DNA from 2 places in the Bacillus songklensis genome. Region 1 is predicted to be linked to the other one. Evidence: riboswitches for the same ligand, from Rfam matches in the RefSeq annotation. Region 1 holds a riboswitch; the other holds the start of a gene.
The links. Region 1 has a riboswitch for cobalamin ahead of ACFOU2_RS14945 (ribonucleotide reductase N-terminal alpha domain-containing protein). Riboswitches for the same ligand answer to the same signal wherever they lie in the genome.
Positions count from the first base shown of each region.

Region 2: another riboswitch for cobalamin. It lies ahead of ACFOU2_RS01395 (ABC transporter substrate-binding protein); the one in region 1 lies ahead of ACFOU2_RS14945 (ribonucleotide reductase N-terminal alpha domain-containing protein).

Region 1 covers NZ_JBHRZT010000059.1:18,888-27,129, forward strand. The annotation lists gene menD (2-succinyl-5-enolpyruvyl-6-hydroxy-3-cyclohexene-1-carboxylic-acid synthase) at 1-272, shown strand, start outside; gene menH (2-succinyl-6-hydroxy-2,4-cyclohexadiene-1-carboxylate synthase) at 269-1,084, shown strand; gene menB (1,4-dihydroxy-2-naphthoyl-CoA synthase) at 1,189-2,007, shown strand; gene ACFOU2_RS14935 (o-succinylbenzoate--CoA ligase) at 2,078-3,583, shown strand; gene menC (o-succinylbenzoate synthase) at 3,573-4,682, shown strand; cobalamin riboswitch at 4,968-5,152, shown strand; partial or broken gene ACFOU2_RS14945 (ribonucleotide reductase N-terminal alpha domain-containing protein) at 5,285-6,112, shown strand; partial or broken gene ACFOU2_RS14950 (ribonucleoside-diphosphate reductase subunit alpha) at 6,711-8,150, shown strand; gene ACFOU2_RS14955 (ribonucleotide-diphosphate reductase subunit beta) at 8,164-8,242, shown strand, end outside.
Region 2 covers NZ_JBHRZT010000007.1:160,603-168,844, forward strand. The annotation lists gene ACFOU2_RS01375 (bifunctional adenosylcobinamide kinase/adenosylcobinamide-phosphate guanylyltransferase) at 1-369, opposite strand, end outside; gene cobD (threonine-phosphate decarboxylase CobD) at 353-1,450, opposite strand; gene cbiB (adenosylcobinamide-phosphate synthase CbiB) at 1,419-2,405, opposite strand; gene ACFOU2_RS01390 (adenosylcobinamide amidohydrolase) at 2,482-2,727, opposite strand; gene ACFOU2_RS01395 (ABC transporter substrate-binding protein) at 2,819-3,790, opposite strand; cobalamin riboswitch at 3,956-4,151, opposite strand; gene ACFOU2_RS01400 (thioredoxin family protein) at 4,514-4,870, opposite strand; gene ACFOU2_RS01405 (VanZ family protein) at 4,957-5,448, opposite strand; gene ACFOU2_RS01410 (hypothetical protein) at 5,805-6,302, opposite strand; gene ACFOU2_RS01415 (phytoene desaturase family protein) at 6,479-7,801, opposite strand; gene ACFOU2_RS01420 (histidine phosphatase family protein) at 8,047-8,242, opposite strand, start outside.

The DNA.
Region 1 (8,242 bases):
AGTCAAAAGAAGAGAAACATTTTGAATCTTTATTTGGAACCCCTATCGGTATTGAATTCGAAAAAGTAGTGGAGATGTACAGTGGGCGTTTCCAGCGTGTTGAAACATGGAAAGAGTTTAGACAGGCCGTGAGAGATTCCTTCGCGCAGAAGGGACTAAAAGTGATTGAAGTGAAGACATCCCGCGGGGAAAATGTCATACTTCATCGAGAATTGTGGAAATCTGTTTCCCAGGAAATGAATAAAGTGATGGAAATGGTGCAAGATGTATGAAATTCGTGATTCATGATGTTTCGTATCATGTGTATATATCAGGAGAAGGTTCTCCCCTTTTATTGCTGCACGGCTTCACAGGTTCCAAGGAAACGTGGGAACCATTTTACGGGGAGTGGGAGAAAACGGGCCAATTGATTTCCTTAGATATTATAGGCCATGGTGAAACCTCTTCTCCACAAGATGTGACGAGATATGGGATGGAATCAGTTGTACAGGATTTACGCTTATTACTCGATGAACTCCATATAGAGCAAATCAATGTTTTAGGATATTCAATGGGGGGACGCTTGGCACTTTCATTTGCAGCTATGTTTCCGGAGAGAGTGGGAAAGCTAATATTGGAAAGCGCCTCTCCCGGATTGAAAACGGTGCAAGAGCGGGAGAGGCGAAAGCAGCAAGACGATGCATTAGCACAGCAAATCCTGGACAACGGTATTTCCTGGTTTGTGGACAAGTGGGGGAATATCCCTTTGTTTGAAAGCCAAAAGCAACTACCGTCTGGTGTTCAGCAATCCATGCGTGAGCAAAGGTTAAAGAACGATCCAATCGGTTTGGCCAATAGTTTGCGGGGCATGGGGACAGGCATGCAGCCATCCTGGTGGGGGAAGTTACCCTTCTTACAAATGCCGACACTCCTCGTCACGGGCGAGTGGGATGAGAAGTTTTGCCGGATTGCTCGTGAGATGGAAAATCTTATGCCGCACGCAAAGCATGAAACAATTTTGAATGCCGGGCATGCAATCCATGTGGAACAACGGGAGATTTTTGGTAAAATAGTAAGTGGGTTTTTAGCCAATGAGAAAGGATAGATAAGTCCTTTCTTAACCCCATAGAAAAACCAAGCATTCCATTCCCTTAAAGGATTTGGCTAATGTCGGGTTTTTCTAATGGATACATAAAAGGAGGAACAGTTATGGCAGTAGAATGGATGTCAGAACGTCAGTATGAAGATATTTTATATGAAACGTACAATGGAATTGCCAAGATTACAATCAATCGTCCTGAGGTACGCAATGCATTTCGTCCTAAAACAGTAATGGAATTAATCGATGCATTTGCTTATGCTCGTGACGACTCTAACATTGGAGTCATCGTTTTAACAGGAGCGGGCGAGAAAGCATTCTGTTCCGGCGGTGACCAAAAAGTGCGCGGCCATGGCGGCTATGTGGGAGAAGACGAGATTCCACGTCTAAATGTTTTAGATTTACAACGTTTAATTCGTGTCATTCCAAAGCCGGTCATCGCGATGGTAGCGGGTTACGCCATCGGCGGTGGACATGTTCTTCATCTTGTATGTGATTTAACGATTGCTGCTGACAATGCGATTTTCGGCCAAACAGGCCCGAAAGTGGGAAGCTTTGACGCTGGGTACGGTTCAGGCTATTTAGCGCGTATTGTCGGCCATAAAAAAGCACGTGAAATCTGGTACTTATGCCGTCAATACAATGCACAGGAAGCATTGGATATGGGTTTAGTAAACACAGTAGTACCGCTTGAACAATTAGAGGCGGAAACGATTAAATGGTGTGAAGAAATCCTAGAGAAAAGCCCGACAGCTCTTCGTTTCTTAAAAGCAGCGTTTAATGCAGACTCTGACGGTTTAGCAGGCTTGCAGCAGCTGGCTGGAGATGCAACGCTTCTTTACTATACAACCGATGAAGCGAAAGAAGGCCGCGATGCATTCAAAGAAAAACGCAAACCGGACTTCGGCCAATTCCCTCGTTTTCCGTGATTACAAAAACAGCTTGATGAATGGTTCATCGAGCTGTTTTTTTTGAACATTCATGCAAGGAGTGAATACAGTGACTTATCAAACAATTCCAAATTGGCTTATGAAGCGGGCGGACTTAACTCCAGATCGTATAGCGATATCGGCACCAAGTGGTGTATTAACATTTCGGCAGCTTCATGAACAAGCTCTTGGCTTAGCCGAGAAATGTGTGTCGTTAGGTATAAGAAAAAGCGATATGACAGCCATTTTAGCTTCCAACAGTCTTGAAATGGTGATATTTATTCATGCGATGAAGTATATTGGCGCAAAGACATTGCTGTTAAACACACGTTTAACATCCCATGAAATGCGATTTCAATTGGAAGATGCGGGTGTTAAAACATTGTTGGTAAATGAGGACTTTTTACATACTGCAAAAGAGGCTCAAGTTTATCTGGACATTAAGATTCATACTTTTAAAGAGGTCATGCAGACATCTAAACAAACGTTTGATTGGATTAAAGAGTTCCAGCTGGATAACATTGATACCATTATGTATACATCCGGTACGACCGGAAACCCAAAAGGGGTCATGCAGACTTATGGCAATCACTGGTGGAGTGCTGTTGGTTCAGCTTTGAATCTTGGGCTTCAGGATAAGGATGCTTGGCTTTGTACTGTACCTCTTTTTCATATTAGCGGTCTATCCATATTAATGAGAGGTATCATTTATGGTATGAAAGTGGTCTTGCACGAGAAGTTTGATCCTTCCCTTGCTAATCGGGCGATTAAGGAAGAGGGGATTACGATTGCGTCGGTCGTCACGGCGATGCTTTCAAGAATGCTGGATGACTTAGGGGATGAGGCATATCCATCCCATTTTCGCTGTATGCTACTAGGGGGTGGACCGGCTCCATTGCCTGTTCTTGAAAGATGTTCGGATTTAAATATTCCGGTCTATCAAACATATGGAATGACCGAGACCGCTTCTCAAATCGTGACACTTCCCCCCGAGTACAGTCTCACTAAGCTAGGATCAGCAGGGAAACCCTTATTTCCTTGTGAGGTACAAATTCAAACAAGACAAGGTGAAAAAGCGGAAGCCAAGCAGCCGGGGGAAATTGTGGTAAAAGGTCCGAATGTCACCGAAGGCTATTTAAATCGGCCGGAAGCCACGAATGAAGCGCTTCAAAACGGATGGTTTCATACAGGAGATATCGGTTACCTCGATGAAGAGGGGTTTTTATATGTTTTGGACAGGCGCTCTGACTTAATTATATCAGGGGGCGAAAACGTGTATCCTGCCGAGATAGAATCTGTGCTGTTATCGCATCCGCTCATCATTGATGCAGGTGTAACAGGAATGGAAGATGAGAAATGGGGACAAATTCCATGTGCGTTTCTTGTGAAACAAAAAGGCGCATTTTTGACTGAAGAAGAGGTCAAACATTATTGCCTGGAGCGTCTGGCGAAATACAAAGTACCCCATCATATTTATTTTGTAGATGGACTGCCCCGCAATGCGTCCAATAAACTTGTACGCCGTCAGTTGCCTTTATTATTAGAGAAGTATGTAGGAAAGCAAGATGAACATTAAGTACGTTATACTGCGCTTTATCAAGATGGATTTATTGGCCCCGTTTGTGACGAGCTACGGAAAGGTACAAAAGCGTGAAATGATTTTAGTCGAAGTGGAAGACACAGACGGGGTAACGGGATGGGGAGAGGTTGTTGCATTTTCCATCCCGTGGTACACAGAAGAGACCATTCAGACTTGTTTCCATGTGCTCGATGAATTCCTTATTCCCTCTTTGTTAAAAGGTGAATGTAAGCATCCTGAAGATTTGACCGCTGTTTTTTCTCCTGTGAAACGAAACCGCATGGCAAAAGCGGGATTGGATACAGCTTTATGGGATCTATATGCCACAAAGAGAGAAAAGCCCCTTGCCTCAGTACTTGGAGGTACCAGAAATAAAATTGAAGCGGGTGTGGTGATCGGAATAGATGATATTCCGAAAATGCTGGCCAAAATCGAACAGTATTTAAAAGAAGGGTACAAACGTTTTAAAGTGAAAATTAAACCGGGATATGATTATGAACTCATTAGGCAAATTCGAAAGGAATATCCTTCTCTTCCTTTAATGGCAGATGCCAATTCAGCTTACACCTTACATGATATAGAAAGGCTAAAACTTCTTGATGAATTTGAGCTCATGATGATTGAACAACCCTTAGATTCGGATGACATTGTGGATCATGCTAAGCTGCAGCGGGAGATCATGACCCCCATCTGTCTTGATGAAAGCATCGTTTCATATGATGATGTTCGTAAAGCGATTGAACTGGGGAGCTGTCAGATTGTGAACGTAAAGGTAGGACGAGTAGGAGGGTTAACAGAAGCGAAGCGAATTCATGATTTATGCTTGGACCAACGGATTGATTTATGGGTTGGAGGAATGTTGGAATCTGGTGTATCCCGCGCCCATAATATTGCTCTTGCCTCTCTACCGGGATTTACGATTCCAGGAGACATTTCAGCATCATCCCGCTACTGGGAAAAAGACGTCATCGTGCCTGAAGTAATAGTGACGGATGGTTATATTCAGGTCCCATCAAAAATTGGAATGGGTTTTGAAATCGATAGAGAATTTTTGAAAAAAGTTACATATGAAACAAAAACATATAAGGCTATGTAGCTTTGTATGACTCAGGCTGACTAATGAGTTAAACAGCAAGAGATCTTTATTTTTGCATGGAATGAAGAGTCGACAAAAATTTTGATTTTATGAAAATAAATGTGATGATCCATTGGAGGGGTGTCCTCAAACGACATGGTTTTCGTCGTTTGGAGCCATCCCTCTTGTCGAATGAGGGATTTTAATTTAAAGTGGAAAAAACAGTTGTCAGATGAAAATTTTAGCTTTATAATGAATGAGACAACAAGATATAGTTATTTTCTGTTTGTTAAAATACAACATATTGTGTTGCTCAGTGAAATAGGTGTTGCGAAAGCAACTGAAAAGGGAATCCGGTGGAAATCCGGAGCTGTACCCGCAACTGTAATTGCTGATGAAATAAGGAAACCCACTGTGAAGCTGCTTCATGGGAAGGCCTTAAAGTAGGATGATGCATAAGTCAGGAGACCTGCCTATTTTACATCGTGCTATCTTCTTCGGGAGGTGAGAGGATAGAACGTGAGTGGAGAAGGTGTCGTGTACCCTTTTCCCATTCCGTTCTATTCGCTCATCGAACTCCGATGGGCGTTTTTTTATTGAAAATTGAAAAAGGAGGAAACGGTATGGAAAATACTTATGCGGCAGCCATGACAAACAATGTGACAACATGCTTAGAGGAGCTTGTAGATTCATTTCCGCAATTAGATTTTGTATCTTATCGTGAAAAGATTGGACATGCTCTTTCATACAAAAATGATATGACAGAAGAACAAATCGGTAATTTGCTGGTTTTATCCGCTTTGGAGAGAATATCAGTAGAAGAGCCGAACTGGACGTATGCAGCTGCCAGAGTATATTTGGGCCAGCTGTATAGAAAGGCTGCGATTTCGAGAGGATACGAGGCTAAAGAAAAATACGGGTCATTGTATGAGCTGATTCGATCTTTAACGGATATCGGAATTTACAGCGAAAATCTTTTGAACGAATATACCCAAAATGAAATTGATAGTCTGCAGCAAATCATCGTTCAGGAGCGGGACCACTTGTTTACATACATCGGTTTGGTGACATTGGCGGACCGTTACCTGGCCAAGTCGCACAGCGGTGATGTGTACGAACTGCCGCAAGAGCGCTTTTTGATTATCGCGATGACACTGATGATGAAAGAATCAAAAGAGAAGCGTTTGGAACTCATTAAGGAAGCGTACTGGGCATTGTCGAACTTATATATGACCGTTGCGACACCGACACTGGCGAATGCGGGGAAAAGCTACGGACAGTTATCGAGCTGCTTTATTGATACGATCGATGACAGCTTGAGAGGAATTTATGACAGCAATACGGATATTGCGACAGTTAGTAAAAACGGTGGAGGTATCGGTGCATACCTGGGGAAGGTAAGAAGCCGCGGAAGTGATATTAAAGGGTTTAAAGGTGTTTCAAGTGGCGTTAAGGAATAGCGCCTGCAGGCAGTAATGTTTGTATAAAAAGGCGGTCAATTGCTGGAAAGACCGAGTATATCAAGGTAGGATGATACGCAGTAATGACGTATTGACCCCTGAAAATCCAAGATTGCGGTTAATCAGCAGCCAAGCTTCCTGAGATAAGTTAGGAAGAAGGTCCAACGACTAAGTGGTTATAAAAGTAATTTTACAACCCGAGCCGCCTATCCAATTTTTTCTTGAGTAGAAAGGTTAATTTTATAGAGTTACTTAAAAGAGCCAAAAAGGAGGTGGCAATAGTGGCATATGATAAAAACTATGTAAGAAAAAACATCCATTCAACTGTAATTTTTGTGGCGAAGAATTTTATGCTTACAAAAAAGGAAAAGCGACTCAAAAATTCTGTAGCCAAAATGTAGTAATGAAGCTCAGAAAAATGGTAAAGAGTATGAGTGTGAAACAATCAAAAATAAAAATATCTTTCGGATCAAAACTCAAGAAAATTAAAAAATTGGATAATGATATAGTCTGAACTCTATGGCGACATAGAGAGGTAGGCAGAAATGACCTATCCCTTCATCTTTATAACGAAGAGTAACAATTTTGAATTCCGTGGATGAAACAGCTTAACAACACTGCGGTTAGCGTGGATCAATTAGGTCAGCGTCAGGGTGCAATTGCAGTTTTTTTAGATGTGACCCATAAAGATATCTTCTCATTTTTGGATACACGGTTAAATAACGGAGACGAGCGTCAGCGCACTCATGATCTATTTACAGGAGTCTGCATACCGGATTTATTTATGGAAAAGGTAGAAGCGCGTGAAGAATGGTACATTTTTGATCCCCACACGATTCGGAAAGTAATGAATTACAGTTTAGAGGATTACTATGATGAGGAAGAAGGCAGCGGAAGCTTCCGTACTAAATATTTTGAGTGTGTTCAGGCAGCAGACCAAGGTTTGTTTGGTGAAAGAGGTTTGTTATGGGATGTCGTGCCCGCCATTGAAATTTTCAAAGGCATCATGAAAAGCCAGCTTGAAACCGGTACACCTTATATGCTTTATCGCGATACAGTAAATCGGATGAATCCGAACAAGCATGCAGGCATGATTTACGGTTCTAATTTATGTACAGAGATTGCTCAAAATATGAGTATCACAAAAGTGACAGAAGAGAGATTGGAAGACGGGAGAATTGTAGTGACGAAGGAACCGGGAGATTTCGTTACTTGTAATTTATCCTCTATTAATTTAGCGAAAGCTGTCACAGAAAACGTGTTAGAAAGATTAATCAAGATTCAAAGTCGTATGCTTGATAATGTGATTGACCTAAACGATCTGCCTGTTCTGCAAGCGAAGCTCACAAACGAAAAATATAGGGCAGTGGGCGGGGGTACATTTGGATGGCATCATTTACTGGCCTTAAAAAAAATTGCCTGGGAGTCTGAGGAGGCTGTCCAATACTGTGATGAACTGTATGAGAACATCGCTTACTTGACGATAAAAGCAAGCATGGAGTTGGCCGAAGAGAAGGGAGCCTATCCTTTATTCCAAGGATCCGATTGGGAGACAGGTGCATATTTCGAGCTGCGCGGCTATGTATCAGACGAATGGAAAGAGCTTCGGGAGCTTGTGAAGCAAAAGGGTATCCGCAACGGCTACTTATTGGCAGTGGCACCTAACTCATCTACATCCATTATCGCCGGATCCACCGCAAGCATTGACCCAATTTTCCGCAAATCCTATTCAGAGGAAAAAAAGAACTATAAGATTCCAGTTACCGCTCCAGATTTGAATGCTGAAACAACATGGTACTATAAATCAACCTATCATATTGATCAAAGATGGAGCATTTTACAAAATGCTAAACGTCAGCGTCACATTGATCAGTCTATCTCTTTTAATCTGTATGTGCGTAACGATATTAAGGCAAAAGAGCTGTTGGACTTGCACATGATGGCCTGGAAGAACAAGCTGAAAACGACGTATTATGTTCGATCTACGTCCAGCGAAGTCATTGATGAATGTGAAAGCTGTCACAGCTAAAGGGGGAGAAACAATGACAACATTAATACAACGGGCATTAATGGATGAACAAGCTCCTAATCGTGCCACAAGCATCATCAACGGAAGCAGCT
Region 2 (8,242 bases), on a different contig from region 1:
AGCTAATACGCCCTGTTTCATCGTCTGTATTACACAAGATTGAAACGCGGGATTCGCCCATTTGTCATTAGATATAAACAACTCATTTGCCAGCCAATTTGTTGCACAATCAAGTAAAACGATATCATCGCCCGTTAAATCCGGAACAATATGTTGTAAATCTCTCGTCTGCTCAATCGTTTTCCACCTGATGGAGGATCGTTCCCGTTCAACTTGATGGAGCCTCATACGCTCTTTCATCTCTTCATCGGTAATAAGGCTTGTTGCTACATACACACACCTGGAATGTTTTTCTCTCAATCGATCAACAAGCGTTTCGGCCCATGCTGATTTTCCGCTGCGAACGCCGCCGCTAACAAAAATGAACATAACCAGTCAGTCCTTTTTTGATTACCTGTACTAGCCGCTCATTTTCTAACCTCGTTTTTACAGCTAAACGAATAAAGCGACCGTCCAAACCATTGAAGTTTTCCGTGTGACGCGCTACAATTCCCTCTTTTGCCAAATAAGTTAACCAGCCCCGAGACGACCATCCGTTTGGTATGGAACAAAGAAAGAAGTTAGTGACAGAAGGTGATATGATGAGCCCCAGTTGCAAGAGCTGTTCCATAAGCCATTCCCGCTCTTTTTTGACAAATGCAATCGTTTCTTGAACAAATGATGTCTCCCGTAAACAAGCCACTCCGATTTGCTGTGCCACACCGTTGACACTCCAAGGCGGCTGCCGTTCAGATAAAAGCGAAATCAGATTAGGAGAAGAGATGATATACCCGAGCCTAATACCGGCAATATGGAACATTTTCGTCATCGATCTTACAAGGATAATCGGGTATCCCTTTTTTAAGTAAGGGATAAAATCGATAGGCGAATCAACGAAATCAAGAAATGCTTCATCAATGATCAGGATGGTGTTATGCGCTTTTGCTTGCTCTAATAAAACCTCCCACTCATCCAAAGGATACATCACGCCTGTCGGATTGTTCGGATGGCAAATCCAAATCGCATCCGCTAAAGGAACGGCATCAAGCAATGAGCCTAAAGACCACTGCCACCCCTCTCGTTCATCCAGCGGGACTGATACGATATCACAACCGAATACCTCGCATGCCTGGCGATATTCTACAAATGTCGGGTCAACGATTACCGATTTTTTGCCTGTCAATAAACCAGCAATAAGAAAAAAGGCTTCTGCCGCTCCGTTTGTTACCAACAGTTCGTCCTGCTTGATGGTCAGATGCAGAGCCAGCCCAACTGTTAGTTCTTCTGCCTGGACGGATGGGTAGGAAAAAGCCGCCTTTTGCATGAAAGGCCACAATTCCACAATACGATTGGGCACGCCGAGCGGGTTAATGTTGACACTAAAATCTATGACACTCTGTTTCTCTTCCACCTTTAATTCCTGTAACAATAAATGCGGATTAGCTCCATGTGAGGGCAGCAATAAAAACACCTCCTAAACTTATCAGGCATAATACAAATCCGAAGACAGTCCGTCTCATCATTTGAACAGCCTCCATGATCATTGCGGTCGATAGTTCAGCAAGCGGGTCCCCTATCTTGGGGCGGTGTGAGGAAATACCTTCATACGTATTCATGCCGCCTAATTGAACACCAAGCAAAGCGGCCATTGCACTCTCCCCATATCCGCTATTTGGACTCGGGTGCTTTCGGGCATCCCGCTTGATAAGAGAAAACACATGCCGGACGGAAAATTGACTATGGCCAATATTCATCACAGCCATCACAAAAGCAGTAAACCGGCTCGGTATATAGTTCAATACATCATCACATTTAGCACTGAAAAAACCGAATTGCCCGTAGCGCTCATTTTTATACCCAACCATCGAGTCGCACGTATTGATGGCACGGTAAAATAACGCGAGGGGAGCACCGCCTAGAAACGCAAAAAACAGAGGAGCCGTTACTCCGTCACTTGTATTTTCCGCCACTGTCTCTACCGTCGCCCTGGCGATCTCTTGTTCTGTCAAGTGCTCTGTATCACGGCCAACAATCATTCCGACTTCCTTACGCGCACTCTCTATATCCCCTGCAGCCAAAGGTTTGGCGACATTGACAGCCGCTTCCATCAATGACTTTTGCGCAATCGTCGTATAAATGATAACAATTTCTATGAAAATACCGATCATAAGATGGAGTTGATAGGCTGAATAAACAATGACTCCACCAAGCCCTATCGTCCAAAAAGCCATACTTGCCACAATAACCAAACCTCTTATTTTTTTCTTTTCCCCTCGATTCAATTTATCATCCAGCCAGGAAATCCACTGCCCGAACCATCGAACAGGATGCGGCCAATGATGCGGGTCTCCAAGAAGTTGATCTAGCATGACGGCTCCCGTAACCCCCGCCATCCGTGTTAAGATGAATACGATCATTCCCTCCATTCTTTTTGTCGTCCTCCTCCCAATGCTTTGTATAAGCTTATATGAACCAATTTTCCGACTGTTGTTACAACGGAAGTCACATTGACCTTCTCATCTTGTGCCAGATAAGAACGACACGCCGATGAAGCCGGACGGCCGTCATAAACCCGACCGTGCCATCCGCCTCCATGTATCTGCTTTTTAAAAATTCGGTAAATTCTCGTTTTGGTTCGTCACAACAATAATTTTTATCTACATACCGATTATAAAAGGTATTTGCCCATTTCACCCCATCTCCCAACACACCGCAGCTATATGTATAATAAAGATGTTTTGTTTGCATGAGAAGAATATCTGTTTTTTCTATTAATGATAGATTTGAAAATGGGGGCAAACCTTCAAACTTCCTTGAAGGAAAATGCCCCCATAGCTCTTTAATTGTACACCTCAGGATAAACGGCTTTTGCCAGTTCTTGCAGCCCTTCCGCTAAACGCGGGCCCGGACGTGTAACCTTATCAGAATTTACATCCAACACCTTTTTCTCCTTTACAGCCGTTACATTTTGCCATGCCGGACGTTTCAATACTTTTTGGGCCGCTTCTTTGTCATAGTAGCCGTAAGTGGTAATGATGACATCCGGATTTAGCTGGACCGCCTTTTCCTCTGACATCATAACCCATCCTTTTTCATTTTCCGCTGCATTTTTCGCTCCAATGATGTTCAACATTTCATCCATGAATGTGCCTTTTCCTGTCGTATAAATCTCAGGCTCTCCCGATACCTCGACCCAGACCATTTTACGGTCTTTTTCATCAATCTTATTTGCTTTTTCCTTGATTGCCGCCACATCAGCTTTCATATCTTTTACGATTTTCTCTGCTTCTGTTTGCTTTCCCGTTAATGTTCCCATCGTAATAATAGAATTATATACTTGTTCAAACGAAGTGGCATCTTTCACCACAAACACTTTTACTCCCGCATCTTCCAGCTGTTGAAATGCATCTGGTGAACTTCCCATTGCTGAGGCATGGGCAAATACAATATCTGGCTGAAGAGATACGATTTTCTCCACGTTAACGTTCGTATCTCCAACCTTCTCTTTTTTTAATGCTTCTTCTGGATAGTTATCGTAATTGGAGACGCCGATTATTTGCTTATTTAATCCCAGTTCAAACAAAATTTCCGTATTGCTTGGTATTAAAGAAACAATCTTCTTCGGTTTCGAATCTAACGTTACCTCTTTACCACGTGCATCTTTCATCGTTACCGGAAAGTCTTGTACAACTTTTTCCCCAATTTGTTTTGTTTCCGATTGTTTTGTATTGCTTTCTGCCGCTCCACCGCATGCCGCTAAGAACATCATGAGTGCTATAAGCAGTGTCAGCAGCCTTCCATGTTTTAACATGATGAAACCCTCCTTCAAAATGCTGAAAAATAAAAAAACCTTGCTTCCGAAGAAAGCAAAGCGGCTGTGATCATAGTCGACTATGTACAAAGGCGATTTTTTCTTGATCTCCTAAAGAGATTCAAACACGACTCTTCACGAACCTGCTTCCCTTTCCTCGAAGGCTGGACAGATTACAACAAGGCAGGTCTCCTGACTTACACCTTAACAATCACACCTCCTTCCCATCAATTGCAGGCGACAGTGGTAAATGGTGCGATTTTAGTGATTACAGTGGCGGGACCGTGCTGGATTTTCACCAAACTTCCCTTTTAACCCAATAATTCTTCCAATTATCAGGACCTTATTGAACAGCTATTTGATTTTCACCATATTAGTATAGCGCACGACATACAGATTGCAAAGATTTTCTTTTGACTTCGATTTTTCTTTAAACACCATTTATCCTGTCATCGTCCTCATGCGTTCGAAGAAAAACAACAATCCATAAGAGCCCGATTCTTCCAACTAATTGCCAAAGGGTAATTCGTTCCTGATGAAGGAAAAGCGCATTTTTCTAATGCATTCAATCTAATTTTGCACATGAATTTTTTCCAAATGCCCTTATTAGAACTGGAAAAGTCATAGATTCAAAGAACAGTACCTTGACAAAAAAAAGACCCTCTTATTTTCCTCAGAGAGCCGTTGTTTAGTGACTATTTCTTTTTATCGTCAAGATTCAACTTATAGCTGTTCTAAAAATTCTCTCACGGCATCCGGAGTTTTTGCATTGGCACTATGCAAATGAGCTAATTTTTCACCATTTTTAAATACTAACAATGACGGGATTCCCATTACGTTTTGCTCTTCTGAAAGTTCGGGGAACTCGTCACGATCAATCTTAAACCAATTTTTATCTTTGTTTTCTGCAATGATTTCATCAATGAACATATCAAGACGTTTACAATCAGGACACCATGTTGTAGTGAAAATTCCTACGGTTAGTTGATCTTGAGAGATTTGCTCGCTGTATTCTTGTTTTGTATTGATTTGTTTCATTATTTTCCCCCCACGCTTTTTGTTCTTTTTTATTATACGCATTTAGTTCTTAGTACTCAAAAAATTTGTTTTTCGCCTACTACTGCCTTCCTTTTCATTTCATCCGTTTATGGAGTAAACAAAATGGGTCAACCTTTTTTAAAGAAAGCTTGAAGAGACAATGTTTCTGATATTTCCTTGCGCCTTTGACATGAAGCGAAAACAAAAATACTGATTAGACAAACGATACAAACGGCGGAATCAAATAAAAAGTCAATAAATCTCCCGCTTCTTCCCACTACAAAAAACTGATGAACTTCGTCGGTAAATGCAAAGAGTGTCGTCCATAACCAAGTATGAAAATACCTCATTTTAGTTTGCTTCATATTTAAAAACATGAAAATCGTCAGCAAAGAAAAGAACAAAATATGCCCCAGTTTATGGAGGATAAATTCTGTTTGAACCACGTTTATCCATGGGAAATAAAAGATACTTTTCCCATCAAACAAAAAAGAGAGAGTAACACCTTTTTCAAATTGGGGTTTGTTCATCCAAGTTGAAGGATCTGATACGATTAAATGAGGAGTATTCGAAAAATAGAAAATCCCAAACATCGTCAACCATAGTAACCACTTTTTCACTATTCGCTCCTCCCTTCAACATACCGATTGTTCATTGTCCCATTGTACAAAACGAAAATAGCTAATGCAAGTCACTCCCTATTGTATTCACTTTTTGTCCCATTTCGAACTAAAAAAGCGTACCTGTCAAAGGTACGCTTTTTTTTAGTTGCTGTCGCAATATCCACACCAACCATATATGTCATCCAGCCCATCAACCCTATGTAGTCACAGTTTTCCCTACTTATCATTATAGTATAAGGAACGGGATGGCCAATAGGAATGCAATGGGCTGGTCCAGTTCCCCCTCTAAAAAAATAGCAATTTTTGCGGAAGTACCCTAACAAAAAAAGGGCAACCTTCGCCCTTTTTTTAGGTTAAAGTATATCTCGGGTCCCCGGCATTTGCGGAAACATCCCCATCATACTTTGATCAGGGGACATCAGCGATTGACCCGGCATCATCGGTTGACCCGGCATCATTGGTTGACCCGGCATCATTGGTTGCCCCGGCATCATCTGTTGACCCGGCATCATTGGTTGACCCGGCATCGTCTGTTGGCCCGGCATCATTGGTTGCCCCGGCATCATTGGTTGCCCCGGCATCATTGGTTGCCCCGGCATCATTGGTTGACCCGGCATCATCTGTTGACCCGGCATCATCTGTTGACCCGGCATCATCTGTTGACCCGGCATCATCTGTTGGCCCGGCATCATCTGTTGACCCGGCATCATCTGTTGACCCGGCATCATCGATGGAAACTGCATCCCATAACCCATCGTATAAGGCGTTCCCATTCCTTGCTCATCGCCATAAGGATATCCGTACATCTGTCCGTAAAAAGGACTCATACGGTCGTAATAACCTTTTCTCATTCGTTTGACTCCTTCCGTATATCATCAGTACAGTTTACACTATTCAATCTGTACAAAAATAGGAATTCGTCCCGATTAAATTAGGCGTTTATCCGTAATTTAAATGTTGATGCATAAAAAAGCGATTAGCTGGGAACGGTGTGCTCCTTCAGCTAATCGCTTTCACCATGAAAAGATTACGAAATATAACGGTTTTGGGCTTGCGGTTTTTCTAAAATTAATTGACTCACTTGATACGCACTAGAGAACGATAATTCAGACAATTGGCCTTCCCCTTCACACCAGTCTCCGGCAAAGAACAGGTTTCGGTAAGCCGGGAAGAAGGTTGGCATCGGCTCCTGGTAAATGGTCCATTTTAGCTCCTGAGCGGATGCTCGCTTTGAAACACGTGGAACAACAAGCTCATCGCGCCAGCCTGCAAAATGCTTATCATACAATTCTTCAATTTTTTGCTGTACCTTTGCCGTATGCTCTTTGTCTTCCGCTTCACTTTTTGATATATAGGCAATGGCCTGAAGCAACTGACCGCCTTCCGGCACACATGTTTCATCATAGAACGATATGTCGGTAATGAACATGCGATTCTTTTTGTCATAAATATACGTATATGGCACTTCAATCCTCTTCTTAAGTCCGACATCATATACGAATACATATGTAGGTTCATAGCTTGCATATTGTTCGATAAAATGCTGAATGTTTGAATCTACAAATAATTTTTCCAATTCTTTTGGCGGGATACAGAAAATAAATTCGTCTGCCTCAAAGCGTTCCTCGCTCGAAATTACCGCTGTTACACGATTGTTGTATGTTTCAACAGACTCCGCTTTTTTCTTGGTCAAAATCGTTCCGCCGTTTTCTTCAATTACACGGACAAACTCATCAATGAGTGCTTCCCAGCCCCCGCCTATATAGGCAACCGGCTTATTTGTTGTGAATAAACGCTGATAATACTGGAAATATACATCTGACGGAATTTTTTCCGGCTCGTTTGTGAAAAAGTTGGATGATGCCAGCGTCAACATCATTTCTTTTACTTCATCACTGATCTTGCGCTCATCCAGCCAATGTTTGATGGATTGATGTGGATGACCTTTTTCTAAGTGAATTAATGTTTTAAAAATCTCAAAGGTAAATTTAATTTTATCGACACCTTTTAACAGTTTTGTGCGGAACAATCCTTGAATGTTAGCCGGCACGTCCGTTAAATCCGTTCCGATATCATATTTTGCTTTCGTCGGTTCAAAATCACGCCAGTTAATATGAATATTTAACTCTTTTTCTAATTTGCGCAAAAAAGATGTATCACGACCATAGATCGCATGAGCACCAAAGTTGAACGAAAACCCTTTAATCATTAGAGTAACAGCTCTTCCCCCGAGTTTTCCCCTTTCTAACAGGGTAACTTTCTTTCCTTTCTTCGCCAGGTAAGCCGCTGCAGAAAGGCCTGCCAATCCACCTCCAACAACTAGGACGTCTGTTCGATTGATGTCGCTCATCGCAATTCTCCTCCCCTATTTAAAACAAGCGGTTGGACAATTTTGTAACCGCTATCATTTACTATTAAAAAAATAAGCTCCTTCTTATCATATACTAACTATCGACTATTTTCTACCACGGAAGTGTTGAAAATTAAGATTTTTCTAAAAAACTTTTTCTTTATGAATCTCCCATCTAGCAAAAATCAGAAGCACGTTCATATTTATCAGCTCCGCCCTCCCAACACGTATTGAAGTCAGCCAATTTATCTTTGTCGATTTAACGAGGGCGGCACGTACTCATCGCTTCCCCTTTCTCCCTGAACATATGTCGTGCAGTAAAAATGATGGCGGCATGGCGGATATTCTCCTTTCCATCCTTGCTTTTTCAGTTCTTTTGCCACCATTCTATTAAAAATCCCATGCCCCACGAAAACAACTTTTCCATGGATCCGGGCATAT